3 regions of the Aquitalea aquatilis genome follow, and region 2 is predicted to be linked to each of the others. Evidence: predicted binding sites of a transcription regulator. Region 2 holds the regulator's gene; each other region holds the start of a gene.
The links. Region 2 encodes FNR, which switches genes on or off when oxygen is low (the NO sensors DNR and NnrR bind a similar motif). Its sites were predicted from a motif close to TTGATNNNNATCAA; they were not measured.
Positions count from the first base shown of each region.

Region 1: a site for FNR is predicted at 5,856-5,869, ahead of FAZ30_RS16680 (ribonucleoside triphosphate reductase). Genes of this name have one in related genera too.
Region 3: a site for FNR is predicted at 2,147-2,160, ahead of FAZ30_RS07975 (DUF3820 family protein). Genes of this name have one in related genera too.

Region 1 is NZ_CP039731.1:3,566,239-3,577,010, forward strand. Features, by position in the region: gene FAZ30_RS16660 (alpha/beta hydrolase) at 1-526, shown strand, start outside; gene FAZ30_RS16665 (autotransporter family protein) at 770-2,368, shown strand; gene FAZ30_RS16670 (anaerobic ribonucleoside-triphosphate reductase activating protein) at 3,013-3,750, opposite strand; gene nrdD (anaerobic ribonucleoside-triphosphate reductase) at 3,728-3,904, opposite strand; gene FAZ30_RS16680 (ribonucleoside triphosphate reductase) at 4,054-5,811, opposite strand; gene FAZ30_RS16685 (ABC transporter ATP-binding protein) at 6,049-7,155, shown strand; gene FAZ30_RS16690 (polyamine ABC transporter substrate-binding protein) at 7,229-8,254, shown strand; gene FAZ30_RS16695 (ABC transporter permease) at 8,508-9,776, shown strand; gene FAZ30_RS16700 (ABC transporter permease) at 9,805-10,623, shown strand.
Region 2 is NZ_CP039731.1:414,459-425,230, forward strand. Features, by position in the region: gene FAZ30_RS01965 (hypothetical protein) at 1-183, shown strand, start outside; gene FAZ30_RS01970 (methyl-accepting chemotaxis protein) at 184-2,142, opposite strand; gene hmpA (NO-inducible flavohemoprotein) at 2,676-3,899, shown strand; gene FAZ30_RS01980 (RrF2 family transcriptional regulator) at 3,989-4,459, shown strand; gene hemN (oxygen-independent coproporphyrinogen III oxidase) at 4,581-5,987, opposite strand; gene fnr (fumarate/nitrate reduction transcriptional regulator Fnr) at 6,100-6,846, shown strand; gene FAZ30_RS01995 (flavodoxin family protein) at 6,980-7,438, opposite strand; gene FAZ30_RS02000 (DUF1853 family protein) at 7,435-8,370, opposite strand; gene FAZ30_RS02005 (RNA methyltransferase) at 8,348-9,112, opposite strand; gene FAZ30_RS02010 (inositol monophosphatase family protein) at 9,254-10,045, shown strand; gene FAZ30_RS02015 (DHA2 family efflux MFS transporter permease subunit) at 10,115-10,772, opposite strand, start outside.
Region 3 is NZ_CP039731.1:1,710,388-1,721,159, forward strand. Features, by position in the region: gene FAZ30_RS07960 (electron transfer flavoprotein-ubiquinone oxidoreductase) at 1-602, shown strand, start outside; gene FAZ30_RS07965 (hypothetical protein) at 932-1,543, shown strand; gene FAZ30_RS07970 (DUF4870 family protein) at 1,566-1,904, shown strand; gene FAZ30_RS07975 (DUF3820 family protein) at 2,258-2,470, shown strand; gene ylqF (ribosome biogenesis GTPase YlqF) at 2,475-3,422, shown strand; gene FAZ30_RS07985 (DUF2834 domain-containing protein) at 3,773-4,126, shown strand; gene FAZ30_RS07990 (MFS transporter) at 4,471-5,802, shown strand; gene FAZ30_RS07995 (amidase) at 5,799-7,265, shown strand; gene FAZ30_RS08000 (hypoxanthine-guanine phosphoribosyltransferase) at 7,347-7,889, opposite strand; gene galU (UTP--glucose-1-phosphate uridylyltransferase GalU) at 7,956-8,825, opposite strand; gene FAZ30_RS08010 (tetratricopeptide repeat protein) at 8,906-10,345, opposite strand; gene ligA (NAD-dependent DNA ligase LigA) at 10,356-10,772, opposite strand, start outside.

The sequences.
Region 1 (10,772 bases), 1.2 Mb from region 2:
GGCCGTCTATCTGGCACGCCCCTGCCAGTATGCGCAGCCCATGCCGCCACAGTGCCAGCAGGCGTGGTGGACCGCTGCCCGCTTTTCCGAGCCGGTGGTGGCCGCGCTGGACCAGGCACTGGACCAACTCAAACTGCAATACGGTGCACGGCAAATCAATATGGTGGGATATTCCGGTGGTGCGGCACTCGCCCTGTTGCTGGCCGAACGGCGCAGCGATGTGCAGCTGCTGATAAGCGTGGCAGGCAATGTGGACCCGGCGGGCTGGATCAGACTGCACGCCCTGTCGCCCTTGCAGGGTTCGCTGGACCCGCTGGCACAGCTTTCTCAGTTACACGCCGGGCATGTATGGCTGTTGAGCGGTGCAGAAGATGAAAACATCCCGCCAGCTCTGGCTGCCGGGGTGGCCGCACACCTGACTGCACACCTGCCGGTAACCCTGCGCACAATGCCAGGGTTCACCCATCCATGCTGCTGGGTAGAGACCTGGCCTGCGCTGTGGCGGGAGGCGGCAACTTTTAAGTAAGTTGTCCATATTGTGCCTCCCATTCAAGCAGATCACCGCTGGGGTTTGATGGAGCATCCTGTGCATCCGATAAAGCTCAGTACAAATAGTTAAAAAGTGACAAGCAAAAACCAAATTTAATATCGAAAATCTTTCATGCTGATATTTTCATATTTCATATCCCGGTGTTACATTTCGTAAGCATGATTACAAAAATTAACCGAAATGAACATTTAAAATGCGGGTGAGATTATGAAGATAAATTTGAAAAAGATTTGCTCTAGTTTGGGTATGGCAGCGGTAGGTAGCATGCTGGCTGTTCCTGCATTTGCTACGCCAACCGGACCAATGCTGTGGACCATCAACGCTAATGATGGAAATTATGGTTCCTACTCTTCCAGTTTGTACGGCACCACTTCGGCAGGTACCAGTTCAACCTTGAGTTGGCAAACGGCAGGTTATTTCTGGTCCGGTACCATTGGTCTGACCAATGCCCAAGGCAAGCTGCTTGCGCTAATTACCACCAGTAGTGACAACTACAGCTTGGTAACCAAAGGTGCAAATGGCTTTAGGGTGGGTAGTAGCTGCACCGCAACGCAGTGCGTTGTGGTCAATCCGGGTACCACCCAATCCTTGCTTGCCGCCGTCAACTCGGCAAACGGAGGTAGTGGTATCAACAGTGCTGTGGGTGACGGTCTATATTTTGTTAGCGCCAGCAACATCTATTCCTTGATTGGCTCTACCAGCCAGTATGTCAGTGCTGTTAACGCCGAACAGAACCTGCCGGGTCAGGGCGCGGCACAAGTACTGGATAACCTGATTGCCAATAATCCCAACAATGCGCTGGCCATCAAAATGGCAGCTGCAGGATCGGGAAGCAATCAATCACAGAGCAGCATCGTTTCCCAAACGCTTCCACTGTTTGTCGGTGCCAGCCAGAACGCCAGTCGCTCTGCACTGAGCGGTATTGGCAACGTGGTAAGCAACCACCAGGCTGCCGTACTGGGCCAGTCCTCTGGTGATACTGTTTTCAGTAACAAAACAGTATGGGCCAAACCCTTTGGTTCCTGGGTTGATCAAAGTGAGCGTGATGGTACTGCAGGCTACAAGGCAGATACCGCAGGTATCGTCTTCGGTGTAGATGCCAAACTGTCGACCTCTAATTTGCTGGGTCTGTCGCTAGCCTATGCCAATGCCAATGTAAGCGGTAAAGACTCTGCATCTGGCAACTCCGCCAAAATTGATGTCTGGAACCTGACGGCTTATGGCAGCCACAAGCTGGACAATGGCGCACTGCTTTCCCTGCAAGTGGGCGCCGGCAAGAACACCACGCATGGTAGCCGCAACATCAGCTTCGATAGCTCTACCGCCAACTCCAGCTACGACAGCACCGTATTTTCCGTGGGTACCGGAATACAGCGCAGCTATCAGCTGACAAGCTCCCTGGCTTTCACACCGGAACTGCGTGCTGATTACAATACCATCCGCGATAGCAGCTACAACGAGAGCGGTGCAGGTGCGCTGAATCTGCAAGTCGATAGCCGTACATCGGAGCAGCTGACCTTCGGTCTGAAGGGCAAGTTTGACTACAACTCGGGGGGTAAAACCACCCTGTTTACGACTGTGGGTGCTGGCTATGACGCAATTCGTGCCAATGCCAATGTCACCTCAGCTTATGCTGGTGCCTCCAATCTCAGCTTTACTACCAGTGGGGCAAAAGCACCCCGTTGGTCAGAACAAGTTGGCGTGGGCGTCAGCCAAAAGCTGAACAGCGGCTGGGAGCTGACTGGCCAGTATGATGTTGAGCGCCGTAATGGTTACCTGAACCAATCTGCGGCCATCAAACTTAGCCTACCTATCTAAATGGATCGCACCCGGTAACTACTTGCCATTGCAGCTAGCTACCGGGCGTCTCTTTTCGTCAGTATTGTTAGTTTGTGCTGCAGCGTCCCTGCTCCTCCACTACGCTCATCCTTGGTCGCTAGTATGTCCGATATCTTGTGTAAATCGGTCGTTACTCCCAGCCATTCTCACGGACCGCTTTGGCCGAGATTGAAACCTTGGCTTCGTATCTAGGCAATGGCCGCACCTGGCCGATAACAGTCATGCTAGCGCATTGGCATGGCAAAATTTCCTGCCCTGTTTCAGATACCGATCTACACGACTATTCGCATCCAGCAACATCGCACCGACTAAACCGCTTCCCGTCAGCGTAAGCCGACACGGACGTGCCGTCCAGGGTGTTAAGCAGTGGCGTGGTCGGGCGGAATTTCGCAGTGCGGCCCGTCGCCTTTTCTTTGGGTTCTTGCTGTTGGCGAAGTATCGCAGCAAAAGAAAGTACCTCGCTGGCGGAGCAAGACCGGCGCAGTTAAATGCAGCGCTACTGGATGACCGCCCACTTGCCGACATGGAACGAGAGCAGATTTTGTATCCGCTCACGCAAAGGATGGTTTCGCTGTCGTCTGGCGCTGAACTACGCTGCTTGACCTGCGGTACGGCAGCGGGTGCTAGGCTGCCCGCCAGACAAAATGCGTAAAGGATTGCTGCCAGTAATCCAGCACCGCCCTCCCCGGCCACTGTGCAGCATCAAACAAGGGCTGGCCCTTGCCATCCCGGCCCTGCTGTAAGGCGGCATGCGTCACGCCTTTGGCCTGCAGGGTGTCCGCCAGCTGAAACAGGCTGTCTGCCGTCATCACGCGCGGGTCCAGCGTGGTGCGGCATTCCAGCGCGGCACCGCTGTCCGACACCATCGCCAGTGCGATATCCAGCGCCTGCCACATCCGCGCCTCGCTGCCGGAGACGCCGCTCACCACATCCACCCCGCCGGGTGCGGCCTTGATATCAAAGCCGATCCAGTCCACCAGTCCGGCCACGGCTGCCAGCCGCTGCGGGTAAATGCCGGCAGTGTGCAGGCCGATGGCCATGCCTAGTTGGCGGGCGTCCTGCATCCACTCGGCCAGCTGCGGGGCCAGCGTGGGTTCGCCGCCGGAAAACACCACGCCATCCAGAAAGCCCACCCGTTGCGCCAGCACAGCACGAACCGCCGGCCAGTCCAGCACACCGGCGCTGCGTGCCTGCAGCGCGGCATTGTGACAATAGCCGCAGCGCCAGGGGCAACCCGCCACAAACACCGTGGCCACCAGCCGCCCCGGCCAGTCGCAGCTGGAAAACGGCTCGATCCCGGCCAGCGGCAGCAGCACCGGGCTGGCCGGGCTGCGCGACTCAGCGATGCAGATGCTGTTCATCAAAATGCAGGCGCTCGGCAAACTCGCCCTGCTTACCCACATTAAAGGCAGAGACCGGGCGGAAATAACCCATGACGCGGGTCCAGACTTCGCAGCGGGTACGCAGGGCCGGGTCCAGCTGTTCTGCCTGTTTGATTTCGGTTTGATGGGACATGTTGTTCTCCTGTGAGGGTTGGGAATCAGGCGCGGCTAACAAAATGGCGTAGCGTCCCTGGGGCAAGGCGCGCCGCCGCAGACAGTACATGCCGTACGGCAAGGCGGCGCAACGCAGCAGCAGGCTTTTTGTTAGCCGCGCCAAGCTTTTCAGCAGCAAGGCACGGTGGCTGCCGTGGAGCGGGAGCGGGCCAGCAGCTCGGCATCGCACTTGGGGCAGAATTCGTGATGGCCATGCAGATAGCCGTGCTGCGGGCACACCGAGAAGGTGGGCGTGACCGTGATATAGGGCAGACGGAAGCGCTGCAGCGAACGGCGCACCAGCTGCTTGCAGGCGGCAGTGGAACTGATGGCTTCGGTCATGTACAGGTGCAGCACGGTGCCGCCGGTGTAGCGGCGTTGCAGCGGTTCCTGATGGCTGAGCGCGGCGAAGGGGTCGTCGGTATGCCCGGCCGGCAGTTGGCTGGAATTGGTGTAGTACGGCTTGTCGGCTGGCCCTGCCTGCAGGATGTCCGGGTAGCGCTTGCGGTCTTCACGGGCAAAGCGGTAGGTGGTGCCTTCGGCCGGGGTGGCTTCCAGGTTGTACAGATGGCCGGTGTCTTCCTGCATCTGCACCATACGGGCGCGGATGTGGTCGAGCAGATCCAGCGCCAGTTGCTGGCCGGCAGCACTGGCAATATCCTCGGCATCGCCGGTGTAATTGCGCACCAGTTCGTTGATGCCGTTTACGCCGATGGTGGAGAAGTGATTGCGCAAGGTGCCCAGATAACGCTTGGTGTAGGGATACAGCCCGTCATCCATCCAGCCCTGTACCCGCTGGCGCTTGATTTCCAGGCTGTCGCAAGCCAGGGCCAGCAGGCGGTCGGTTTCGGCCAGCAGGCCGGCCCAGTCGCCGCGGAAGCGATAGCCCAGCCGTGCACAATTAAGCGTGACCACGCCGAGCGAACCGGTTTGCTCGGCGCTGCCGAACAGTCCATTGCCGCGCTTGAGCAGTTCGCGCAAGTCCAGCTGCAGCCGGCAGCACATGGAGCGCACCATCTGCGGCTCCAGATCGGAATTGAGAAAATTCTGGAAATACGGCAGGCCGTAACGGGCGGTCAGCGCAAACAGTAGCTCGGCATTCGGGCTGTCCCAGTCGAAATCCGGGGTGATGTTGTAGGTGGGAATGGGAAAGGTAAAAGCCCGGCCATGGGCGTCGCCACTGGCCATCACCCGCAGGAAGGCGCGGTTGATCTGGTCCATTTCCGGCTGGCAGTCGCCATAGCAGAACGGCATTTCCTCGCCGGCAATCAGCGGAATCTGGCCAGCCAGGTCGGCCGGGCAGCTCCAGTCGAAGGTGAGATTGGTAAACGGCGTCTGCGTACCCCAGCGCGATGGCACGTTGAGGTTGTAGACAAACTCCTGCAGCGCCTGCTCCACCTGCTCATCGCTCAGGCCATCGCGCCGGATGAAGGGGGCCAGGTAGGTATCCACACTGGAAAACGCCTGCGCCCCGGCCCATTCGTTTTGCAGGGTGCCCAGAAAATTCACCATCTGCCCCAGTGCCGAACTCAGATGACGCGGCGGCGCCGCCTCTACCCGGCCTGGCACGCCATTAAAGCCCTCGTGCAGCAACTGGCGCAGCGACCAGCCGGCGCAGTAGCCGGCCAGCACATCCAGATCGTGCAGGTGAAAATCTGCCTCGCGGTGGGCGGTGGCGACGGCTGCCGGGTAGATGCCATCCAGCCAGTAGTTGGCAGTCAGCTTGCCGGCAGCATTCAGGATCATCCCACCCAGGCTGTAGCCCTGGTTGGCATTGGCAGATACGCGCCAGTCGGCGCGGCTGAGGTATTCGTCCAGCGTGGCAACCGGACTGACCAGAACAGGTTTTTTCATAACAATATGTAGTGCCTTAAATTTTTCAAACACTATATATTGATTTCAGGCTTGCAAAAGTCACAGCTGAAAAAGGCTTGATACGGATCAAGTGCCGCCTCAGCCGGCCAGACAGACCAGGCGGCCGCCCGCTTTGCATGCCGCTGTCGTGTAGGGATTGCCCTACAGGACTACAGCATTTTTCCTGACAGAAAAATCCGCAGCCTCCCGATACCCCTGCTGTCATCCACTTTTTACAATTCAGTCATCACCATTTAAACAGGAGTGGTCATGGCTGAAACGAACGCAAGCGACATCCTGGTCCGCTTCAAGAACGTACAAAAGAGCTACGACGGCGAGACCCTGATCGTGAAGGATCTCAATCTGGACATCCGCAAGGGCGAATTCCTTACCCTGCTGGGTCCGTCCGGCTCCGGCAAGACCACCAGCCTGATGATGCTGGCCGGCTTCGAAACCCCGACCGCCGGCGAGATCATGCTGGGCGAGCGTTCGCTCAACCGCGTACCGCCGCACAAGCGCGACATCGGCATGGTGTTCCAGAACTACGCGCTGTTTCCGCACATGACCGTGGCCGAGAACCTGGCCTTCCCGCTGAAAGTGCGCGGCATGGACAAGACCGATGTCACCGAACGGGTGAAACGCGCCCTGTCCATGGTGCAGCTGGACAAGTTTGCCAACCGCTACCCCGGCCAGATGTCCGGCGGACAGCAACAGCGTGTGGCCCTGGCCCGTGCGCTGGTGTTCGAACCGCAACTGGTACTGATGGACGAACCGCTGGGCGCACTGGACAAGCAGCTGCGCGAACACATGCAGATGGAAATCAAGCATCTGCACGAACGCCTGGGCGTGACCGTGGTGTACGTGACCCACGACCAGAGCGAAGCGCTGACCATGTCCGACCGCGTGGCGGTGTTCCATCAGGGTGAAATCCAGCAGATCGACAGCCCGCAAGGCCTGTACGAGCATCCGCGCAATACCTTTGTTGCCAACTTCATCGGTGAAAACAACCGCCTGCACGGCAAGCTGCTCAGCCGCGATGGCGAGCGCTGTACCGTGGGCCTGGAAAACGGCGAGCGCGTGGAGGCCATGGCCGTGCATGACGCGGCCCCCGGCCAGCCGGTATCGCTGTCCATCCGCCCGGAACGTATCAATCTGAATGTGGCACAGGAGCAGAACCGCTTCTCCGGCCGCGTGCGCGAATTCATCTACCTGGGCGACCACGTGCGCATCCGCATGGAAGCCTGTGGCAACTCCAGTTTCATCGTCAAACAGCCAATCGCCACACTCGACCCCAAGCTGGCAGTGGGCGACGTGATTTCGCTGGGCTGGAATGTAGAACACGTAAGAGCGCTCGATCCCGTCGAACTGGCCGAGTGAGTGCGTGCAAGTGAGTAGCGTGTAGTAGCTGTAGTCTCAAAACAATATGGAGATCTATCAAATGAAGAAATGCATGAAAGCTCTTTCGCTGGCCGTGGTTGCCGCTTGCTGTGCTCAGACTACCCTGGCCGGTGACTTGACCGTGATTTCCTTTGGCGGTGCCAACAAGGCGGCCCAGGAAAAGGCTTACTACGCTCCCTTCACCAAGGCTACCGGCGTCAAGGTAGTGGGCGGCGAATACAACGGCGAAATGGCCAAGGTCAAGGCCATGGTCGACACCAAGAGCGTGTCCTGGGACGTGCTGGAAGTGGAATCCCCGGAGCTGGCTCGCGGTTGCGATGAAGGCATGTTCGAAAAGCTGGACTACAGCAAGATCGGCAACAAGGCCGACTTCGTATCGGGCGCAGCCCAGTCCTGCGGCGTGGGCATCTTTGTATGGTCCACCGTGCTGGCCTACAACGCCGACAAGCTGAAAGTTGGCCCGAGCGGCTGGAAGGATTTCTGGGATGTGAAGAAATTCCCGGGCAAGCGCGGCATGCGCAAGGGTGCCAAGTACACCCTGGAAGTAGCACTGATGGCTGACGGCGTAGCGCCGAAAGACGTGTACAAGGTACTGGCCACCCCGGCTGGTGTGGACCGCGCCTTCAAGAAGCTGGACCAGTTGAAGCCGAACATCCAGTGGTGGGAAGCCGGTGCACAGCCGCCGCAGTATCTGGTATCCGGCGACGTGGTGATGAGCTCGGCCTACAACGGCCGTATCGCCAACACCCAGAAGGAAGGCAAGAACCTGAAGATCGTCTGGGCCGGTGGCATGTATGACTTCGACTCCTGGGCTATCCCGAAGGGCTCGCCGAACAAGGACGCTGCACTGAAGTTCATCGCCTTCGCCAGCAAGCCGGAAAACCAGAAGGTGTACTCGCAGAATATCGCCTACGGCCCGACCAACAAGAAAGCCGTACCGCTGCTGGACCCGAAACTGGTGGCTGATCTGCCGACCGCCCCGCAGAACATCAAGAGCGGCGTAGCCGTGGATGTGGCTTTCTGGGCTGACTTCGGCGAATCGCTGGAACAACGCTTCAACGCCTGGGCTGCCAAATAAGCAGCTGTAACACGCATGACTGCTGCCGGTACTGATGCCGGCAGCAGACCCACCCCCTTAAAAATCATTCATAGTCTGCTGCGCTTCGGCGATGCTGCGTTAAAAACGCCTGCGGAATGCTCATTTACTGCATGTAAACTGCGCTTCCTTAGCCGTTTTCGCCTTGCCTCGCTCTAGCTCGCGAGACTCTGAACCGGTTTTTGGGGTTCATCCCCAGGGGGTTTTACCCCTTACCTGATCCGGAGCCGGAAGAATGACCGCTTCCTCTGCACCCACCACCGCTATCGCAGCCACCCTGCCGGAGGCCGGCCGTTCTCTGAAACAGAAACTGGCCCGCGCCGAGCGCATGAACAAATTCAAGTCCCAGCTGCTGATCCTGCCGCTGGTACTGTTTATCCTGCTGGTGTTTGTGCTACCCATTACCAGCCTGCTATTCAAGAGCGTCAACAACCCGGAAGTGGTTGATGCCATGCCGCACACGGTCAAGGCCATCTCCGGCTGGAGCGGCCGCGCCCTGCCACCGGAAACCGTTTATGCCGCTGCCGCACAGGATATCCAGCAAGCACACGACAACCAGAAGCTGGGTGACCTGGGCAAGCGCCTGAACATGGAAGTGGCCGGCTACCGCAGCCTGCTCAACAAGACTGCCCGCGCCCTGCCGATGGACCCGGCCCCCAAATCCTACAAGGAAGCGCTGACCAATCTGGACGAGCGCTGGGGTGACCCCGCCTACTGGCAGGCCATCCGCCGCAACACCAGCAGCCAGACCCCGTTCTACCTGCTGGCATCGATGGACCACCGTATCGACGATCTAGGTGAAATCAGCCGCTCCTCGCCGGATCAGGCCATTTACCTGGACATCTTCACCCGTACTTTCTGGATGAGCCTGGTGGTCACCGCCATCGCGCTGGCCCTGGCTTACCCGCTGGCCTATCTGCTGGTCAACCTGCCCACCCGCACCAGCAACCTGCTGATGATTCTGGTATTGCTGCCGTTCTGGACCTCGGTCCTGGTACGCGTTGCCGCCTGGATCGTGCTGCTGCAATCGGGCGGTCTGATCAACTCCACCCTGGAATGGCTGGGCCTCATCGATCATCCGCTGCAACTGGTGTTCAACCGCACCGGCGTGTACATCTCCATGGTGCACATCCTGCTGCCCTTCATGATCCTGCCCATCTACAGCGTGATGAAAGGCATCTCCCCCAGCTATATGAAAGCCGCCATCTCGCTGGGCTGTCACCCGTTTGCCAGCTTCTGGCGCGTGTACTTCCCGCAGACCGTGGCCGGCATCAGCGCCGGGGCCTTGCTGGTGTTCATCCTGTCCATCGGCTACTACATCACCCCGGCCTTGCTGGGCAGCCCGAACGACCAGATGGTGAGCTACTTCGTGGCCTTCTACACCAACACCTCGATCAACTGGGGCATGGCAACCGCACTGGGCGGCCTGCTGCTGGCAGCCACCATGATCCTGTACATCGTTTACAACTGGCTGGTGGGCGCCAAGAGCCTGCGCCTGGGCTGATCCTCACCCTTTCCCGGAGACATAAAACATGCTGAACCCGACCATGTCGCCCATCGAAAAGGTGTGGCACTACGTACTGCGCATCACCAGCGGCCTGACCTTGCTCTTCCTGATCATGCCGGTGCTGGTCATCATCCCGCTGTCCTTCAACGAAGGCTCTTTCCTGGTGTACCCGCTGACCGGCTTCTCCTTCCGCTGGTATCAGGACCTGTTCAGCGCACCGGAATGGATCCGCTCGCTGCAGAACAGCATGATCGTGGCCCCGGCCGCCACCGTGCTGGCCATGGTACTGGGTACGCTGGCGTCCATCGGCCTCACCCGTGGTGAATTCCGTGGCAAGGGCATCATCATGTTCCTGCTGATCTCGCCCATGGTGGTGCCGGTGGTGATCGTCGGTGTGGCCAGCTACCTGTTCTTTGCCCCGCTGGGCATGGACAACAGCTATACCACGCTGATCCTGGAACATGCAGCGCTGGGTGTGCCCTTTGTCATCATTACCGTGACGGCCACCCTGCAAGGCTACAACCACAACCTGACCCGCGCTGCGGCCAATCTGGGTGCATCGCCCATCACCACCTTCTTCCGCATCACCTTGCCGCTGATCGCACCGGGGGTGATTTCCGGCGCGCTGTTTGCCTTTGCCACCTCGTTTGACGAAGTGGTGGTGACCCTGTTCCTGGCCGGTCCGGAACAAGCCACCCTGCCACGGCAGATGTTCAGCGGCATCCGCGAAAACCTCAGCCCCACCATTGCAGCGGCGGCTACCCTGCTGATCGGCTTCTCCATCCTGCTGCTGCTGACGCTGGAATGGCTGCGCGGCCGCAGCGAGCGCCTGCGTACCAGCTGAGTCTGACCATTTCCTCATCTGCTCCATCCATTGCAGAGCATTGCAGGCCGGCCCTAACAGGTCGGCCTGATTTTTATCAAGCAATCGCTATTTAATGCCCCGGCAAAACCGCTATGGCTTGTAATCCTCGGCCAGCAGCATACTATTCA
Region 2 (10,772 bases):
CGCCAGAACGCCCGTCAGGCCATGCTGGCCGAACTGGATGAGCTGGACTGGACCAAACAACACACCGCCCTGCAAACGGCAGAATCCCGCCGGGAAGACGATGAACCCGGCAGTTTTTCTTGCCACCTCCCCATGAAAAAGGCCGCTTTCCAGCGGCCTTTGCCTTGTTGCACTGCCGCCTGATTACACGGTAAAGCGTCCCGCCAGCGCACTAAGCTGTTCCGACAAACTTTGCAACTGCCCCACCGTCTCAGCCGTCCCCTTCATCGCCCGGCTGTTTTCTTCCGACATCTGCGCCACCTGCTCCACATTTTTTGCCAGCACCTGACTGGTATTGCTCTGTTCGCTCAAGGCCATCTGGATATCGGCCACCACCAGTTGCACCTGGTCGACCTGCTGCTGGATGGTGATGATGGCCGAGCCGGCATCGCTGGCATGTTGCTGGCCGCTTTGCACGGTTTGCATGCCGGCATGCATGCTGCCGGCGGCATGCCGTGCCGTACCCTGAATCTGCTGCACGATGCCGGCAATTTCCCTGGTGGACTGCGCGGTACGCTCGGCCAGCTTGCGCACTTCATCAGCCACCACGGCAAAGCCACGCCCTTGCTCACCGGCACGCGCCGCCTCGATGGCCGCATTGAGCGCCAGCAGATTGGTCTGATCGGCCACGTCGCGAATCACATCGACAATGCTGACAATGGACTCGGACTGCTTGCTCAGGCTCTGGATGGTGTCGGACACGGTGGAGATTTCGCGCACGATGCTATCCATGCTGCGCCCCGCGCCCTGGATCACCGAGGCACCGGAGCCAGACTCCTGCACCGCGCTACGCGACAGCTCATGCGCCTCAACCGAACGCTCGGCACTCACCGCCAGGCTGGTGCTCAACTCCTCCACTGCCGCGGCCATGCTGGAAGCCGCTTCGGACTGACGGTCGCTGCTATGGGCGACCTGACTGGCACCATCCGCCACGTGGCGAGCCGCGCCATCCAGTTGCAAGGAAGTCTGCACCAATTGCTGCACCGTCTCGCGCAGCTGGTTGCGCATTTGCCGGATGGCGGCCAGCAAGCTGGAATCGTCCTTGCCTTGCAGGTCGATACGCGTATCCAGCCGACCGGTGGCAATCTGCTCCACCACACTCTGCACATAAAACGGCTCGCCCCCCAGTTGGGCGGTAATTGACAGATACAGTGCGATAAACAGATAAGTAGACAGCAAGAAGGCAAAAGCGGCGCAAGCCAGATAAACATCGCGCTGCCATTGTATGCGCTGGATACGGGCGTCCAGCAGGCTGCCCAGTTGCTGCAAGGCGGCCTGCTGAAAGTGATTGGCGGCATCCAGCGAGGCCGCCTGCAAGGCAGTGCCGGCCTGGGCCTGGCCGGCAATCGCCTTGTCCAGTGCGGCGGCATTGAGGGCCGACTGGGCCGCCAGCTTCTCATCTGCACCGGCAAAGCCGGTTTTGACCCCGGCGTTATAGGCCACGGCCTTGGACAGGTCGTGTTGCAGGTTTTGCAGGCTGTCGCGAATCAGAGGTGACAGGCCGACCGCCTGATCCCGCGCAGTAGCCGTCAGCGGCTGCCCCCTGGCTGCCAGTAACAGGGCGTTAGCCTGGGTGCTGCGGTTCAGCCAGTTGGGCCATTGCACCGTTACCGCATCCATCAGATAAAAAGTATCGATATCCGGGTCCAGTGTCAGATTGGACTGATCGCTGGCCATGCTGATCAGCTCCAGCAAGCTGCCCGCTGCCGCCTGGTAATTGGCCAGTTCCGGCGCACCTTTCAGTTTTTGCCACGCGCCCTCCAGCGCAGCCCAGCTCTTATCCAGTCCCAGTTGGCCATTGAGCGCCTGATGCGTCTGCTGCAGCGTGCTCCATTGTGTCTCCAGTCCGGCAGAAAGCGCGGCCTTGTCGCCAGCAGCGGCCCGCTGTGCCTGTTCCTGCTGCAAAGCCAGCAGCAGGTTCATCGCCGGCTTCAGGTACTGCACGCCGATCACTTCCTTGCTGGAGAAATCGACATTGTCCTGATTGCTGCGGTACAGGCCATAGGTGAGATAAACCAGTGCGATGGCAAAGACAGCCCCGATCACGGCAAAGCGCGTGGGGTAACTCAAACGCTGCATCCAGCGCGCGACAAGACGGAACATGGACAACTCCTCTGGAATATTGGCCTTGCCCTGTGTCTTTTATCTGCTGGGCAAGCCCTTCATTTATAGGCAGAAAATTTCTGTCCCACCCTGTCTAGGGCCTGTTAACACGATGTTTTCTGCGGCGCAGGCCCTGAAAGCTTGTCAATGCAAGGCGGAGGATGCAGCGCTTGGTGGCCCCAAGCGCAAATCCGACAACGCAGCAGTGGCAAGCTGGTCGGGCCTGCCCTGCGGGGCGGATGTTGAGCGGCGCACTGCCTTGTCAAACCGCGCTGGCAGGGAATGCCCTGCGGCGCGCAGTTTTTCGCGCATTGCATCCCCTCAACATCCGCCGCCGTGAAAAAAATAGCGTTAACAGGCCCTAGCCCATGGTTTCGCCGAGCTTCTTCACAGAGTGATGCTCTTGATGTCGATGATGACAATCCTTGATTAAAGATGTATTATTTTTACATCTTTAATGAGTTGCAATATTTGCCCGGCAAATCACTGCGCGCCAATAAAGATGTATTTTAAAAACATCATAAGGAACTGCCATGCTCGACGCATCCACCCGCCAGCAAGTCAAAGCCACTGCCCCCATCCTGAAACAACACGGCGTGCTGCTGACCAGCCACTTTTACCAACGCATGTTTCAGCACAACCCGGAACTGAAAAACATCTTCAACCAGGGCCATCAACATGCTGGCCAGCAGCAACAGGCCCTCGCCATGGCCGTGGCGGCCTATGCCGAGCACATCGATGCCCCCGAGGTACTACTGCCGGTACTGGAGCGCGTGGCACACAAGCACACCAGCCTGGGGATACGCGCCGAGCACTACCCGATTGTCGGCAAGCACCTGCTGGCGTCCATCCGCGAGGTACTGGGCGAGGAAGCCGCCCCGGACAGCCTGCTGGACGCCTGGGGAGCGGCCTACCAGCAACTGGCCGAGCTATTGATCAATCTGGAAAACAGCCTGTACCAGCGTGCAGCTACCCAGGCCGGTGGCTGGAGCGGCTGGCGGCCATTCCGGGTGGTGAACAAACAGGTGGAAAGTGCGGAAATCACCTCTTTCTATCTGCAGCCAGCCGATGGCGGTGCCTTGCCGGACTTCCAGCCCGGTCAGTATGTATCGGTCCAGCGCTATATCCCGGAATGGGGGCTGTGCCAGCCACGCCAGTACAGCCTGTCCGATGCCCCGGGCAAAGGCTGGCTGCGCATTTCGGTCAAGCGTGAAGAAGCACAGGGTGATGCACCTGCAGGCAAGGTGTCCGGCCAGTTGCATGCAGCGCTGGCGGAAGGAGACATCCTGCAGGTTTCACCGCCGTTCGGTGACTTCGTGCTGCATCAGGATCGCGCGACCCCGGTGGTGCTGATCAGTGCCGGTGTCGGCCAGACCCCGCTGCTGTCCATGCTCAGGCATCTGCTGGAAAGCGGCAGCCAGCGCCCCATTCGCTACCTGCACGCCGCCCGTCACGGCCAGGTCCATGCCATGAAACAGGAAGTGGGCCAACTGGCGGCCCAGCATCCGGTACTGGCCAGCACGGTGTTTTATGAATGCCCGCAAGACACCGACCAGTTGGGCCAGGACTACCAGCGCGCCGGCCGCATCGATGCCGAGGCCATCCGTGAGCATGCCCTGCTGGCGGATGCCGACTACTACCTGTGCGGCCCGCAGGCCTTCATGCAACAGCAGCGCTCACAGCTGCGCGCCAGCGGTGTGGCAGCAACCCGCATCCACATGGAGGTATTCGGCTCCAACGCCATGGCCAGCGACTGATTGCCTGCTGCACGTGGTTTGCCGCAGCGCATTGTGAGGGTGGGCCGTGCGGAGTATCCTGCGCGGCACCGCCTTTACCCTTCTAGCCCATGCAACTGAACCGTTTTACCGATCTGGCATTGCGCGTGTTGATGTACCTGACACATCGCGATCGCGAACAGGCCGTTACCATCAGCGAAATCGCCGAGCGCTTTGCAATATCGCGCAACCATCTGGTCAAGGTGGTGCATTTCATGGGACAGCAAGGCTGGCTGCTGACCAGTCGTGGCAAGGGCGGAGGCCTGGCACTGGCCCAGCCACCGGAGCATTACCAGCTGGGTGGCATCATCCGCATTCTGGAGGGCAATACCGCCCTGATCGACTGTGCCACGCCCCCTTGCGCATTGCGCCAGGATTGCCGTCTCAAGTCGGCGCTGGATGTCGGCCTACAAGCCTTTTTCACCGTGCTGGATGGTTATACCCTGCGCGATATCGTCGCCAGCCCCACCGGCGAGGCGATTATCCGGCTGCATCGGCAGCAAAAACCCTTCCCCTTGCCGGACAACGCCACGGAAGGTTGATCCAAGCACGGCAAACTGTTGTAAAAAACCATCACTTTTCAAACAAAAAGCCCGCAGCAAGCGGGCTTTTTTTCGCGGTTTTTTTCAGGGTTTTCCCTTGGAAAAAACAGCACTGCGGGTGTCAAATCGTCTTGGAATAACGCGCCTTGGTTTCACGCTCGCGCAAGTGGCGGTCGAACAGCATGGCGATATTGCGGATCAGGAAGCGGCCTTTCGGCTCCACCATCAGGAAATCACCGTCAAAAGTCAGCAAGCCCAGCTTGTGATATTCGCGGATGGCCGGCAGTTCCTCAGCAAAATATTCAGCGAAATTGATGCCATGCACCTGCTCGATGGCCTCCACCGACAGCGAGAAGCGGCACATCAGCGCCTGGATGATGCCACGGCGCAGGATGTCGTCCTGATCCAGCACCATGCCGCGCATCACCGGCAAACGGCCCTCATCCAGCGCGGCGTAATAGCTGTCCAGGTCCTTCTCATTCTGGCTGTAACAGGGGCCGACCTTGCCGATGGACGAGACACCAAGACCGATCATGTCGCAGTCGGCATGGGTGGAATAGCCCTGGAAATTGCGCTGCAGGCGGGCCTGGCGCAAGGCGATGGCCAGGTCGTCTTCCGGCTTGGCAAAGTGGTCCATACCGATAAATACATAGCCGGCATCCGCCAGGCTTTTTACCGCATCCTGCAGGATATCCAGCTTGGTGCTGGCCGTCGGCAGATCCGCTTCGTTGATGCGCCGCTGCGGCATGAACACCGTGGGCAAATGAGCATAGTTGTACAGCGCCAGCCGGTCCGGACTGATGGCAATCACCTTGTCCAGCGTGGCTTTCAGCGATGCGCGCGTCTGCAGCGGCAGGCCGTAGATCAGGTCGACACTGACCGACTTGAAACCCGCTTCGCGGGCGGCATCGATCACTTCCAGCGTCTCGGCTTCGCTCTGCACGCGATTAACCGCCTGCTGCACCTGCGGGTCGAAATCCTGGATGCCCACGCTCATGCGGTTAAAGCCCAGACCTGCCAGATGGTGCACGGTCTCGCGACCCACCTTGCGCGGATCGATCTCGATGGAATATTCTCCCTCCGGCAAAAATTCGAAGTGAGTGCGCAGCATGCCCATCAGCCGGTCCAGCTGTTCATCGGACAGGAAGGTGGGCGTACCACCACCAAAATGCAGCTGGATCAGCTTTTCGCGACAGCCCAGTGAGGCGGCCACCAGCTTGATCTCTTTTTCCAGATAGTCGAGGTAGCGATCAGCGCGGCTTTTGTCTTTGGTGATGATCTTGTTGCAGCCGCAGTAGTAACATACCGTGTTGCAGAACGGTATATGAACGTACAATGATATTGCGTTCTGATGCATGCCAAGGTGGCGTTGCTTCAGCCAGTGTTTATAGTCCTTCTCGCCAAACGCCGGCGTAAAGCGGTCGGCCGTCGGGTAAGAAGTGTATCTTGGGCCAGAGCCATCAAGACGTTCGATCAACGCTCGGTCGAACTCACAGTGGGTGGGCGAAAACGGATGGGTGGTGTGCATGTCGTCGGGTATTGATAGTCAAACGTCAGGTGGACTGGTAAATTTGCGGAAAACGTGTGAATTCCGCTTTGACAAGGGTCAAGCTTCTTTACAGGGTTGTACAAAACACTCGATGTCTGACCAAAACCAACACACTATTCACGCACTGAAGGTGTCCTGCTCCAACTGCAGCCTGCGCGAACTCTGCCTGCCCATCGGGTTGAACCGCGACGAAATGACGCAGCTGGACGCCGTGATCCGTCAGAGCCGCCGCCTCAAGCGCGGCGAGTACCTGTTCCGCAGCGGCGAGGGCTTCAAGTCCCTGTTCGCAGTGCGTACTGGTTTCTTCAAAACCAGCGTCGCCAGCCAGGACGGTCGCGAACAGGTCACCGGCTTTTTGATGTCCGGCGAACTGATGGGCCTCGATGGCATTTCTTCCAATGTGCATGGCTGCGACGCCATCGCCCTGGAAGACAGCGAAGTCTGCGAGCTGCCCTTCAATCGCATGGAAAGCCTGGGGCGCGATATTCCCAGCCTGCAGCACCACTTTTTCCGGCTGATGAGCCGCGAAATCGTGCGCGATCAGAACGTCATGCTGCTCCTGGGCAATATGAAAGCGGAAGAACGCCTGGCGGCCTTCCTGCTCAACCTGTCGCAGCGTCTGTCCACACGCGGCTTTGCTGCCAATGACTTCATCCTACGCATGAGCCGTGAGGAAATCGGCAGCTTCCTCGGCCTGAAACTGGAAACGGTCAGCCGTACGCTGTCCAAGTTCCAGCAGCAGGGCTGGCTGAGTGTCGATCACAAGCACATCCAGCTGATCAAGGCCGACGCACTGAAAGACCTGATTGCCGGCTGCACCCACGCCAACGGCGTCTGAAGCAGCAGCCAACCAGAAACACCGCAGCCCTGCTTGCCGGCAGCCTGCGGTGTTTTTGCATCTTGCGCATTACTGGCACGGCCGACCATTCGTCTGAAGACCTAGTCCGGTCGGCTAAGCCGCCCGCCCTGCCCTACCAGCGCCCCACCAGCATGCCTGCGGCCAGCATCTCGCCCCGCTCCATGGCCTGCTCCCGATGCTGCGGCAATATCTCGCCCTGCGCCAGCAAGGGCGGCAAGACTTCCTTCCAGCCATAACCGCAGGCAATGCGGCGCATGGCCTGGATCGCTCCCAGACCATCCGTACCTGCCGACACCAGCATCAGATAGGGCAGACCCTCGGTCTTCCCCTGTGCCGGGTAATAGGTGCGATCAAAAAAATCCTTCACTTTACCCGCCATATAGCCAAAGTTCTCCGGCGTTGCCAGCACGATGGCATCAGCAGCCAGCAAATCATCCAGTCCTGCCTCCGCGGCTGGCAGGCGGCTGATGTGGAGTTCTGCGCACAGCGGCAACAGCGGCTGACAGAAGGCATCGATCAATTGCAAGGTGTGGCCAGTCTGGCTGGCGTAGATAATCAACAACCGTTTCATGGAGCGGGCCTGCCATCAATAGTGGCCAGCAAGGCCTGTAATCGGTCCTGCTGCGGCCAGCCCGGCGGCACCACAAAGCCGCGAGCCACTTCCTCCCAGTAACCATCCCCCACCGGCAGCAATTCGGCCACCAGCTGTGGTACCGCCGCCTGCAACAGCTCTTGGCGCAGGCTATCCTGCTCACGCACCATGCCCTGCTCTACCCGCGCCGGGGCCAGCCAGCCCAGCCGCGATAGCCATATCCAGCGCCCTCCGCTGGAAAAGCTTGGCCAGGGCTGCTGCAAAGGACTGATCCAGCCTTGCAGTTGCTCCGGCGCCAATGGCGCAGCCGGGACAGCTGGCGTACCGGCATAGAAGAACCAGCCGGCCAGCCGCGCGGCACTGGCACAGCCGGCAAAACCGGGCGGCAAGACACGGGCCGCCGCAGGATGACGGGCCAGTTGCAGTTGTTCCTGTAATTTGGCGGCCTTGAGCGGCCAGGCGTCGCGCAGGCTGGGACCGACCAGAGTGTCCGCGCCATGTCCCAGCTGCAGATAGAATTTGCTGGCGGTTTCCACGTGCAGTGGCACACCATCCAGCCGGATCAGGAAATCGAATTCGCCGATGGTGCGGCCACCGGCCTCACGCACCGGCACATTGGCCGCCACCAGTTCGATATGCGGAGCCAGCTGGAACCAGAAAGCCAGCAGGCGTTCGGCATAGTGGCCAAGCCGCTGGCAAGGCTGTTGCGCCAGCCAGTGTGAGAGCGGTGCCGGATTTTCCTCCAGCTCCGCCAGCAAGGCATGGCCCTGTGGGCCCAGCAACTGCGCGGGCGACAGATTGCGGCCACTATCCCAGGGCGCAGGAGAGGTCAGCAGAAAAGCCAGATCACGCAGCGCCGGCTGCGTGTAAGGGAGATGAAAGCCGCGCTCAGGCCTCGCCGTCGTGCTCATGGCCATCTGCCACGCGCTGGATCTGTTTCATCAGGCCACGCAGGATATCGACCTCGTCACGCAACATGCCGGAGCGATTGAATAGCGCACGCATGCGGCGCATCAGGCGTTCGCTGTTGCGGCGACGGTAATAGCCGATGGCACCCATGGTCTGGTCCAGATGCTGGCAGAAGCCTTCCACCTCGCCGAGGCTGGCGGTTTCGCTCTCCGGCCGCAGGTACTCCACATCGACCTCGGTATGGCTGAACAGCTCGTAGGTCATCACCTGCACTGCCATCGCCAGATTGAGCGAGAAGTAATCCGGATTACCCGGAATGGTCACCAGGCGGTTGCACTGTTCAACTTCCTCGATAGACAGACCGAAGGTTTCATTACCGAACACCAGCGCCACCTGTTCGCCGTCACGCGCCCGTGCCACCAGCTCCGGCGTGGTTTCACGCGGGGTGGACAGCGGGGTGGTCAGCTCGCGGCGGCGGCTGGTCAGTGCACAGGCCACGGTGACATCGCTCAGGGCCTCGGCCAGGCTGGACACCACGGTTGCACTCTCCAGCACATCCACCGCACCGGAAGCCAGGGCATTGGCTTCATCACTGGGAAACACCTTGGGCTCCACCAGATACAGCCGGGTCAGGCCCATGGTTTTCATGGCCCGGGCAGCCGAGCCGATATTGCCCGGATGGTTGGGCCGGGCCAACACCACACGAATGTTTTTCAGAAAATCAGGTACTTGGGGTTTATTCATCAGCGGTTTCACATTAAAATAGCGGGCATATCAAAAAGCCCGCGCACTCGCGTCGGCTTTTTTTGTTCCTTAACCCAGATTGTTACCGTCAGATGTCGAGCCGTGTTGGCTGACATCTGCTATCCGTTCTAGAGGCCGTCAATGCATCCGATGCTCAATATCGCGGTTAAAGCCGCTCGCCGTGCTGGCAGTGTTGTCCAGCGCGCGTCGCTTAACCTCGATACCATTCGCGTAGAAAAGAAAAAGCACAATGACTTTGTGACCGATGTGGACCGCGCTGCCGAGCAGGCCATCGTCGACATGATTCTTGAGGCGTACCCCAAGCACGCCATTCTAGCAGAAGAGTCCGGCGCGAAAGGCGTGGGCTCCTCCGAATTCGAGTGGATCATCGACCCCATCGACGGCACCACCAACTTCCTGCACGGCCATCAGCAATACGCCATTTCCATCGCCCTGGCACACAAGGGTCAGATACAGCAGGCCGTGGTGTACGACCCCAGCCGTAACGACCTGTTCACCGCCAGCCGTGGCGTGGGTGCCTTCCTGAATGACCGCCGTATCCGTGTGTCCAAGCGCTTCATGATGAATGAATGCGTGATCGCCACCGGCTTCCCGGTTTCCGACCAAAGCTATATCGACCAGTACCTGGGCATGCTCAAGGATGTGCTGGGCAAGACTGCCGGCGTCCGTCGCGAAGGCGCAGCCTCGCTCGACCTGTGTAATGTAGCCTGCGGCCGTGTTGATGGTTTCTGGGAACTGAACCTGAAGCCGTGGGACATCGCTGCCGGCAGCCTGATCGTGCAAGAGGCAGGTGGCATTGTGACCGACCTGACCGGCGAACAGGAATGGCTGGAATCCGGCGACATCGTGGCCGCCAACCCCAAGGTGCTGGCCCAGTTGCTGGCCACCATTGCGCCGCACCTGAACAAGTAATCAGGCAGTTGCACAGCATGACAACGGCAGCCCGCGGGCTGCCGTTTTTTATTGTCCGCTCGCCGGTCGCTATTCGTGCATCACCACCTCGACGGCTGGAGCAGCGGCAGCAGCCTGGCGCGGCTTGAGCAGCAGCAACAAGGGCAGCATGGCCAGAAAGCTGTAAGTAATCAGCCAGTACACATCGACAATCGACACCATCAGCGCCTGACGCTGCAACTCGGCCGCCAACTGCACGGCGGCAGTGCTGTCCAAGCTGGTTTTGCCCATGCGCGCCAGATAGTCGCTCAGCCACGGGTTATACAGATTGAACTGCCCCACCATGGCATTCCAGGCCGACTGCTCACCGCGCGAATAGGCCGTGCTGACAATGGCAATGCCCACCGAGGAACCCATGGTGCGCAACAGGCTGAACAGCCCCGCAGCCTCGGCCGACAAGCGTGCCGGCAAGGTGGACATGGCCATGGCCGATAGCGGCACATAGATCATGCCCAGGCCAAAGCCTTGCAGCAGCACCGGCCAGGCAAACCAGAATGGGCTGGTATCCAGATTGTAGTGAGTACAGACCCAGGTGCCGCAGGCACCGATCAGCAAACCGCTGCCAATCAGATAGCGTGAATCCACCCTGCCGATCAGCCGGCCCACGATCATCATGCTGACCAGACTGGCGATGCCGCGCGGCGCCATGATCAGGCCGGTATCCATGGTGGGATAGTGAAACAGCCCT
Region 3 (10,772 bases), 1.3 Mb from region 2:
ATGCGGTATTCGAACTGCTGCAGGCAAATCCGGAAGCACAGGGACAGGAAGCCGTCGGCTATTCCGCCTGCTTCAAGCAAAGCTGGCTGCGCGAAGAGCTGCACCAGGTGCGCAATATCCGCCCGTCCTTCCGCTGGGGCCTGTGGCCGGCGATGATCTATTCGGCCATCGACACCTTCCTGTTCCGTGGCAAGGCACCGTGGACGCTGCGACACAAGCATGCCGACCACGCAACACTGCTGCCTGCCAGCCAGTGCAACCGTATCGACTATCCGAAGCCGGATGGCGTACTGACCTTCGACCGTCTGTCCTCGGTGTTCATTTCCAACACCAATCACAGCGAAGACCAGCCACCCCATCTCAAGCTGAAAGATGCTGCTGTACCGATCAGCCTGAATCTGGCCAAGTACGATGCGCCGGAGCAACGTTATTGCCCGGCTGGTGTGTATGAAATCGTCGGCCAGGACGAGGGCAGCCCGCGCTTGCAGATCAACGCGCAAAACTGCGTGCACTGCAAGACCTGTGATATCAAGGATCCCAGCCAGAATATCAACTGGTGTACGCCAGAAGGCAGCGGCGGCCCCAACTATCCCAATATGTAAGCGGCCCTTGTCGCTGCTTGTTGCAAAAGCCCGGCATATCGCCGGGCTTTTTTGTGCAATGCAATGTTTTTTACCTGTCTACCTTGACAGGTAGCAGGCCTTGTTGGCAGGATGGTCAGCATGATTACTTTCTCCGCAGTCTTTAACGCCTATTTTTATTGGTACCGCAGCTCACGGCGGCTCCAAGGGGCGTCTCTGGACTAAGAAAAAGTACAAGAGAACGAACAAACCCGATAAATGCCGCCGCGGTCACTCCGGCGGCATTTGTTTTTTCAGCAGACAAATCAGCTCCGGACCCACCCAGGCAAGCCCGACTGGAGATGCAGGTCATGAATGAAGTCAGTGATGCAAGGCAGATAGCCCGAGAAAGCGCCAGTCTGGCGCTGGACGGTGCTGCATGGTCCGTAACCCTGTTGACCGATGGCGAGGCCTTGGCCAACGCTGTCGCACCACAAGCGGACAGCCTGTATCGCTACCTGCAGCAAGACCAGACAGCGGCCACGCCGCTGCTGGAATCGCTGCTGCCGGACATTCGTGCCTTTGCCATGCTGCTGGCTTCCACGCGCCGGCACCACCGCTGTTCGCCCGAACGCTTTGCCGATGCGACGGACTGGCTGGCGGCCCGCATTGTCGTGCTCGAACTCAGCCATGTTGCCGTGACCTTGCCCGAACTGACTCAGCTGGATGAAGCGAACCGCCGCCTCAAGCTGCTGTCGGAACAGTTGCAGCTTACACTGTCGCCGGCAGCCCCCGTGCTGCTGACCGCACCTGAGGCCGAACCCGGCGTACTGCGTGGTTGGAGCCGACAGCGGCAGAGCGGCATGCTGGGCACGGTGCATGGCATGCAATCCATGCTGATGGCCTCGCGCCTGGTGGCGCAGCAATGTCGTCAGCGGCTGCAACCCTTCTGGCACGGCCTGCAGGTAGCACGCCGCGGCTGATACACCGATAAGCGGGAATGTTATGCAACTGCAAACGCGTGATGATGAGCGCAAACTGAATAATCTGACCCTGGTGGTGTATATCCTGCAGGGCTTGAGCCTGTTTACCGGCGTACCCATGCTGGTCGGCGTGATCATCAACTATCTCAAGCTGGATGATAGCCGTGGTAGCTGGTATGAAAGCCACTTCCGCTGGCAGATCAAGACCTTCTGGCTGGGGCTGCTCGGCACGGTGCTGGGCTATGCGCTGGTATGGATATTGGTCGGTTTTGCCATTCTGGGCCTGACCTGGCTGTGGTGCCTGTACCGCGTGCTGCGTGGTTTTCTGGCTTTCAATGACGGCAAGCCGCTGCCGCTGTAAGGCTGGATAAAAAGACGGGCAACCGTTGCCGGCTGCCCCAAGAGGCCCTGAGCCGGTTGCCGGAACGTAATCCGTCCCAATGAAAAACCGTGTGCTGACACGGTTTTTGTGCTGCAGGGCCTGCGTCGCTATCACTAAACTGACTAGGTCTGGCTGGTGCGCAAGGCGGATTGTCACCCCAGACGAAGCGCCACCATGCTAGCTGCCGGTGCGCTTGGCCGATAGCAAAATGACAACGTCACTTGTCGTAGGTCAAGTTCTACCATAGCAGAACAAAACCCCGACAAAACAAGGCTGTGGCGTAATGGCTCCGGCTTTGGCACAATGCGCAACCTTCAGTCCGATGTGAAATCATGCAACAAGAAGATCTGCAACGGCTGGTCAGCACGACCATGCCTTTTGGCAAACACCAGGGCACCCTGCTTTGCGACTTGCCCGGCAACTATCTCAACTGGTTTGCCCGCGAGGGTTTTCCCAAGAGCGAGATTGGCCGCCTGCTGCAATTGATGCAGGAGATCGACCACAATGGACTGAGTTATTTACTGGACCCGTTAAGAAAGCGTTAAAAGCATGGCAATTCAATGGTTTCCCGGCCACATGAACAAGGCGCGCAAAGATGTCATGGAGCGCCTGAAAGACATCGATGTGGTCATCGAAATGCTGGATGCGCGCTTGCCGGCGTCCAGCGCCAATCCGATGCTGGCGCGCATGGCCAAAGGCAAGCCGCGCCTGATGATACTCAACAAGCAGGATCTGGCTGATCCGGCCATCACCACGCAGTGGCTGGACTGGTATCGCGCCAAAAAGCAGACCCAGGCCATTGGCCTGGATGCCGGAGAGCGCGCGCCATCGCAAAAGCTGGTGGCAGCCTGCCGCGAACTGGCCCCCAATCGCGGCGGCCTGGACAAGCCGTTGCGCGTGCTGATCTGTGGTATTCCCAACGTGGGCAAATCCACGCTGATCAACAGCATGAGCAGCCGCAAGATCGCCAAGACCGGCAATATGCCAGGGGTAACCAAGAACGAGCAGCGCATCATCCTGGACGATGATGTTGAGCTTTACGATACGCCCGGCATGCTGTGGCCCAAGATCGAAGTGGAAGAGGGTGGCTATAATCTGGCCGCCAGCGGTGCCGTCGGTCGCAATGCCATGGACGAGGAAGAAGTCTCGCTGGAGCTGCTCAAATACCTGCTGCAACACTACGTGCCACAGCTGACTGCCCGCTATCGCCTGGACGAGGTGGACGGCCTGCAAGACTGGCAGGTGTTGGAAATGATAGGCCGCAAGCGTGGTGCCATGCTCGGTGGTGGTCGCGTCAATATCCAGAAAGCTGCTGAAATCGTGCTCACCGATTTTCGCGATGGCAATACCGGCCGTATTACCCTGGAGCGTCCGCAGGAATGGATCGTGTGGGAAAAGCGTGCCAAGGAGCTGGCCGCACAGAAAGCTGCTGCCCGCGAAGCCATGATGAGCGAAAAGGAAAAGCGCAAGCACGCCTCTCGCGGCCCACAAGATTGATATCGGTTTTGTCGATAACCGGATAGCGCAGAATGCAGCTAGGAGCATGGCGCAATCCTGTTTCGATGTTCGTTTTGAAGTTCATATCACCAGATATGTTTTTGCTCTAGTTTTGTAAGAGAGGCGTTGTCGTGGCTTTTTATGCCATGTGACTTATGGGTTCCAGCCACAATATGTGGGTATGTAGCCTGAATAGACAGTAGCGCTACGGTCCTCTTCTCTTTACCTTGCTCGCCAGTTTGGCTTTCGTCCAGATGCCTCATGAGGCCTGTAGTTCACTGAACTGGTAAATCTCAGTGCACTGTCCGCTCTAGACTAGACATTCGCATATCCCCTACAGGAGGTGATTAATGAGCTTGAAGAAAGACCATACTGCCTTGGCATTCTTTGCTCTAGCCATCATTGGTTTCGTAATTACTTGGTACTACAACCTGCAGTACCTGATGCAGGGTGGTGGTCTGGGGCCTGCCGAGTTCTTTGTTGCCGCCTTTGCCAATCCGCTCACAACAGCTATCACCATTGATGTCTATCTGTCAGCCATTGCATTTTCCGCTTGGGTAATCAGCGATTCACGTCAATCACAGCTTAAGTGGCCATGGGCTTATATATTTCTCTGTTTTTCGATTGGCTTGGCGGTGTCATTCCCCATGTATCTGGCTTTTCGAGAGCGGGCCAAAAATAAGGTCAGCTTCGCCAATCCCTGAATCGGCGCTAACGATTCGGTGTTTTTGCAGCGCAAACTTGCTTATCAGCAAATCCGCCGATCATCCATCAGTCGACTGATCCAGAACTGACGTGGCCATAGCCATGGCAGCCTAGTGTTCAATTGTCTGGCTTTCCGCTTTACTCATTCCTTATTTGCTGCAGGCCAATTTGCTGTGTTCTGGGTCGGGCTGATCTCTATGCCAGTGTGCTGCCAAAGCGGACAGTAGCTGCCAGCATGGTAGCCGACCTACCTTGCACCTCTGTTTCGTCCGCATGGCAGGCCCGGTGTGCTGCCAGCGACACGATTGGGCTAATCCTATCTGGCAGCTAGAGGTGGCAAGGCATGACGCCTGACAAATCGATTTCCCGGCGGCGGCAGATTATTGCGGCGGTCGTGGGCAATACGCTGGAGTGGTACGACTTCATCGTCTACGGCTTCATGACCAGCATTATTTCCAAGCTGTTTTTCCCGGCCGACGGCAATGAATTCATTTCTTTGCTGATGGCGACAGCCACTTTTGGGGTCGGCTTCTTCATGCGGCCTGTGGGTGGTGTGCTGCTGGGCATCTATGCCGACCGTAAGGGCCGCAAGGCGGCCATGCAGTTGATCATGGCCATCATGGCCCTGGTGTCCTTGCTGATTGCCTGCGCGCCACCCTATGCGGCCATCGGCATGGCAGCCCCGTTGCTGATCGTGCTGGCGCGGCTGCTGCAAGGTTTTGCAACCGGTGGCGAATATGCCAGTGCCACGGCCTTTCTGGTGGAAGCGGCACCCGCTGATCAGCGCGGCCTGTACGGTTCCTGGCAGTTGGTGGGACAGATGCTGGCCATTCTGGGCGGTGCCGGCATGGGCGCGCTGATTACACATAATCTGGATCAGGGCCAGCTGGAGAGCTGGGGCTGGCGGCTTCCGTTTCTGATCGGTTTGTTGATTGCCCCGGTAGGTTGGTGGGTGCGCCGCCACATGGACGAAACCGAGGCCTTCCTCGAAGCCAGCCAGCCGCAGGCGACTGCGCCCGGTCTGGGTGGGCAACTGCAACAGAACCGGCGCAATATTCTGCTGACCATCGGCCTGACCATTCCCGGTACGGCAGGGTTTTATGTCCTGCTGGTGAATATGCCGGGCTATGTGCATCGCCAGTTTGGCTTGCCGCTGGATCAGGCCTTTGCCATCCAGATGCTGGCCGTGGCCTGGATGACCATCCTGATTCCCTTTTCCGGGGCCTGGTCCGACCGGATAGGCCGACGCCCCTTGCTGTTATGGCCCTATTTCATTTTCTTGCTCATGGTCTATCCCGGCTTTGCCTGGCTGGCCGACGCGCCGAGCATGGGCCGGCTGCTGGTGGTGCAGCTATTGTTCTGCACGCTGCTGGGGCTGGCTTTCGGACCAGCACCAACAGCGGTATCTGAGCTGTTCCCGGTACGGGTGCGCTCTACCGGCGTTTCCATTGGCTACAATCTGGCCGTCATGATTTTCGGCGGTTTCGCCCCCTTCATCGTCACCTGGCTGGCCGGTAGCACGGGCTCGCCGATTGCGCCGGTTTACTATCTTTTGCTCTCTACCGCACTGGGCGTGATTGCCTGTTATTTTCTGCCTCGTGGCCGCCCGGCGACGACTGAAATCGTGCCGGCCTCGCTGGCCACTTCCAATGCTGCATCCGGGAAATCACTATGACTCAGCCTATTTCAGCTCTTGATCCCATCGTGGCGCTGGATGCGCTTCCCCTGTCGCAGGCGATCCACCAGCGGCAGCTGTCTTGTGTCGAAGTGATGCGCAGCTATCTGCAGCATATCGACCGGGTCAACCAGCAGGTGAATGCGCTGGTGTCGCTGCAGGATGAGGCCTCACTGCTGCAGCAGGCCGCGCAATGCGATACCGAGCTGGCTCGTGGAGAATCCCGTGGCTGGCTGCATGGCATGCCACAGGCGATCAAGGATCTCTCTGCCACGCGCGGCATCCCGACGACCATGGGCTCAAGCCTGTACCGCCAGCATCAGCCAGCCAGTGACGGCATCATGGTGGAGCGCATGCGGGAAGCGGGGGCCATCTTCATTGGTAAAAGCAATACCCCGGAATTCGGTGCCGGTTCACATACCTATAACGCGGTCTTCGGCGCCACCGCCAATGCCTATCAGCCAGAGCTGTGTGCTGGTGGCAGCTCGGGCGGTGCCGCCGTAGCCCTGGCCCTGCGCATGCTACCGGTGGCCGATGGCAGCGACATGATGGGTTCGCTGCGTAATCCGGCGGCTTTCAATAATGTATTCGGCTTTCGCCCCAGCTGGGGAACAGTGCCGCTGGGGCCAAGCCCGGAGCTGTTCTTGCAGCAACTGGCGACCGAAGGGCCGATGGGGCGTACTGTGCCGGATATTTTGGCATTGCTGCGTACTCAGGCTGGTGCGGATGTCAGAGCGCCGCTGGCGCATGGTGCCATCGCCGGGCTGGAGCAGTCGCTGCAACAGGATGTCAGTGGCTGGCGGCTGGGCTGGTTGGGTGACTGGAATGGCTACTTGCCGATGGAGCAGGGGGTGTTGCAGCAGTGTGAGCAAGCCTTGCCCGACTTTGCCGCTCTGGGCTGCCAGCTTGAGGCTTGCACGGTGAATTTTGATCCGTCGCTGCTATGGGAAAGCTGGGAAGTCCATCGCCACTGGCTGATGGCGGGTAGTCTGCTGGCGGATTATCAAGACCCGCAGCGTCGCCAGCAGCTCAAACCCGAATTGCAATGGGAGATCGAGGGTGGTTTGCAACTGACCGCGCTGGATGTGTACCGCGCTTCGCGCATACGCAGTGACTGGTATCGTGCCGTATTGCAGTTGTTTGAGCAGTTTGATTTTCTGTTATTGCCCAGCGCCCAGGTTTATCCGTTTGCGCTGGAACAGCACTGGCCACGCATGGTGGGTGGCCGCGTCATGAGCAGCTACCACCGCTGGATGGAGGTGGTCATCGGGCCGACCATGGCCGGCTTGCCCGTGATGAACGTGCCGGTTGGCTTGGGCAGCAACGGCTTGCCGATGGGTGTGCAAATCATTGGTCGCCCACGGGCAGATATCGAAGTATTGCAACTGGCCCATGCTTACGATGGGCAACGGCGCTGGGTGCAGACCATCCTGCCTGAGCTGCTGCAGGCGACAGCCCGCTAGTCTGGGTGGAGGTCGGTCCATGAAAAAACCGCGAGGGGCAGACCCGCTCGCGGTTTGTTTTGCTTGCCAGCCGTTGGCGGCTTACTTCAGTGCGTGAATGGCCGGCAGATTGCGCCAGGCACCGCGTACGTCCATGCCGTAGCCAAAGACATAGCGGTCCGGTACATCCAGACCAACAAAGTCACAAGCGATCGGTTTTTCCTTGGAGATCAGCTTGTTGGCAAACACGCCGCTGTAGAATTCCTTGGCACCCATACCCATCACCTTGTCGCGGATGGCCGCCATGGTATGACCTTCGTCCAGGATGTCATCCAGCACCAGTACCACGCGATCGCGTACATCTTCCTTGGGGGCCTGTTTCCATACCAGTTCGCCGCCGTGGGTCTTGTCGCCATAGCGCGATACATGCACGTAGTCGAAATCCAGCGGGAAATTCAGGCGCGGCAGCAACTGGCCGGTAAACACCACGGCACCACCCATCACGGACAGGACCAGCGGATAGGTTTCACCCAGTTTTTCGGTGATTTCCACTGCCATGCGATCGACGGCAGTGCTCACCTCTTCTGCGGTGAACAGAATGTCCGAGCTATTGATCAGACCGCGAGCTTCGGCAATGTTGGGCATGTTGACTCCTTGAAAAAATACAAACGCCGCTCCGTCTACAGAGCGGCGTAATGGAAAATTAGCAGATCAGTTCCGCAGGTCTTGCAGATACTGAGAAAATTCCTTGGCCACTTCGTGGTGCTTCAAACCATAGCTGACGGTAGCTTTAAGATAGCCCAGTTTCGAGCCGCAATCGTAGCGGGTTCCCTTGAATGGCAAGGCCAGTACCGCCTCTTCTTTCAGCAGGGCGGCAATGCCGTCGGTCAGCTGGATTTCACCGCCCGCTCCGGGGGGGGTGTTCAGCAGCTTGTCGAAAATGCGCGGGGTGAGAATGTAACGCCCTACCACGGCCAGATTGGACGGTGCCACATCCGGGTGCGGCTTTTCCACGATGCTCAAGACCTGCTGCTGTCCCTGGGCATTACTGCCGGTTTCGACAATGCCGTAGGAACCGGTTTCCTCGCGGGCCACGGTTTCCACCCCCAGAATCGAGCTGTGCGTGGTATCGAACAGGCTGACCATCTGCTCCATCGCACCTGGCTCACCATCGATCAGGTCGTCGGCCAGGATGACGGCAAAAGGCTCATTGCCCACTACCGGGCGTGCGCACAGCACGGCATGGCCCAGGCCCAGTGCTTCGGTCTGGCGGATATAGATGCAGCTGACCGAGGGCGGGATGATGCCGCGCACGGTGTCCAGCAGCTTCTGCTTGTTCTTGTTTTCCAGCTCGGTTTCCAGCTCGTAGGCCTTGTCGAAGTGGTCTTCGATGGAGCGCTTGTTACGGCCGGTAATGAAAATCAGCTCGGTGATGCCGGCGGCAATGGCCTCTTCTACCGCGTACTGGATAAGGGGTTTGTCCACTACCGGCAGCATTTCTTTCGGGCTGGCCTTGGTGGCGGGCAAAAAACGCGTACCGAGACCGGCTACCGGGAATACCGCCTTGCTGATTTTCTTCATCGTCGTAGAAGTCTTCAATTGAAAATATTTCTGACTGGCGCGCATTCTATCCTGTCTTGCGCGCCGCACCAAACAACAACTCAATCCCGCGGCCATTGCCGCAGCGTTTTTGCCACGCTGGCGATCAGGGGCGGCCAGTCACCAGGGGTGGCCTGCCGCCAGATACGCATGCTGGCATACCAGGGTGAAGTTTCACCCTGGGCCATGAAGAAGGGGGCACTTTCCGCCCGCATCAATACCCATACCGGCTTGCCCAGTGCCCCCGCCAGATGGACGACCGAGGTGTCCACACTGATCACCAGATCCAGCTGACTGATGATGGCAGCGGTATCGGCAAAGTCGCCAATCTGTGGGGCAAATACCCGGTCTTGCAACGCGGCAGGCAGCTCGCCCAGTTGTAGCGAGACAAAGTCAGCGGTCATGTCGTCCAGCAGAGGCATAAAGTCAGTCAGCGGCACGGATTTGTTCTGCCGGCCATGGTCGGCAATGCCAACCCCCCAGCTGCCGGTTTCCCAGACAATGCCAATGCGTAGCCGGCCAGGCTGGCGTGGCGGTAGTCTGGCATCCCAGCTTGTAGCCAGTGCCGGATCGGCTTGCAAATAGGGCTGATCAGACAAGTTTGCCAATGTGACATCCAGTTGCAGCGGCAGCGACATCAGCGGCAGTTGCCAGTCATGCGGCGGAGGTGTGTCCTCCAGCGGCACCAGTTCGATATTGTGTAATTGGGCAAACAGCCGCAGGCAGGCATTCTGGCAGGCCAGGATTAGCCGGGCAGCGGGATGGCGGCGCTGCAGTTTGGGCAGGAAACGCACCATCTGCAGGGTGTCGCCCAAGCCTTGTTCGGCCCAGATCAGCAGGCTTTGCTGGCCCAGCGGCTGCCCTTGCCAGGCCTTTTCACGATAGCGCGGCTGCATGATGGTGCCCCAGCGTTGTTCGTACAGCGGCCAAGCTTCGCGGTAACGGCCCTGCAGCAGCAGGGCCACCGACAGGTTGAAGGCGAGGAAGGCATCGTCGGCCTGTAATGCCATGCCTTGCTGGTAGGCGCTGACCGCCTCGTCCAGTCGTAGCGCGCAGGTCAGCGCATTGCCCAGGTTGTTCAGCCGTCCCGCACTGGCACCCGCCAGTTGCAGTGCATTCTGGTGGCAGATAGCCGCATCGTCATAGCGCAGGGCATATTGCAGCACCACTCCCAGATTGCTCCAGGCATCGACATGCTCGGGTTCCGCCTGTAGCACTTCCAGCAGCAGGTTTTCTGCCAGCGCCAATTCGCCCAGCTCCTTGAGCAGCACGGCCAGATTGCATTTGATATTGCTGGAGGAAGGATTAAGCGCGGCGGCAGCCAGATAGTCTTCCAGTGCCAGCGGATATTGCTTCAGCCGCATCTGCGCCGTGCCACGGTTGAACAGGGCCTGCCAGTCCTGGGCATTGCGGCGCAGGCATTCGCTGAAGGCGGCGATGGCCTGCTGCTGGTCTCCGGCGGCTGCCAGACGGTTGCCCCGTTCGAAAGCGCTTTCGGTCATGCTCGTCCTTTCAACTGGCTGCCGCTTGCAGCATGGCTTGCAGGGCGGCTTCATCCAGCACGGCTACGGCCAGTTCCTGGGCCTTGGCCAGCTTGCTGCCGGCGTCGGCACCGGCCACGACAAAGTGGGTTTTTTTCGACACGCTGCCAGCCACTTTGCCACCGGCTGCTTCAATCAGTGCCTTGGCCTGATCCCGCGACAGTGTGGGTAGGGTGCCAGTCAGTACAAAGGTTTTGCCATCAAACAGCGGGTGGGTGTTCCCCGTGTCTTGTGGCAGGCTGTGCAGGATTTCTGTGCGCAAGTCAGCCAGCTGTTGCAAGGCGCTACGATTGGCCGCTTCGTCCAGCCAGTCGGCCAGCGCATTGATGACCTCGGCTGGCAGTTGCAGCAGCAATAGCTGGCGGCGCTCCATGCGGGCCAGTTGCTC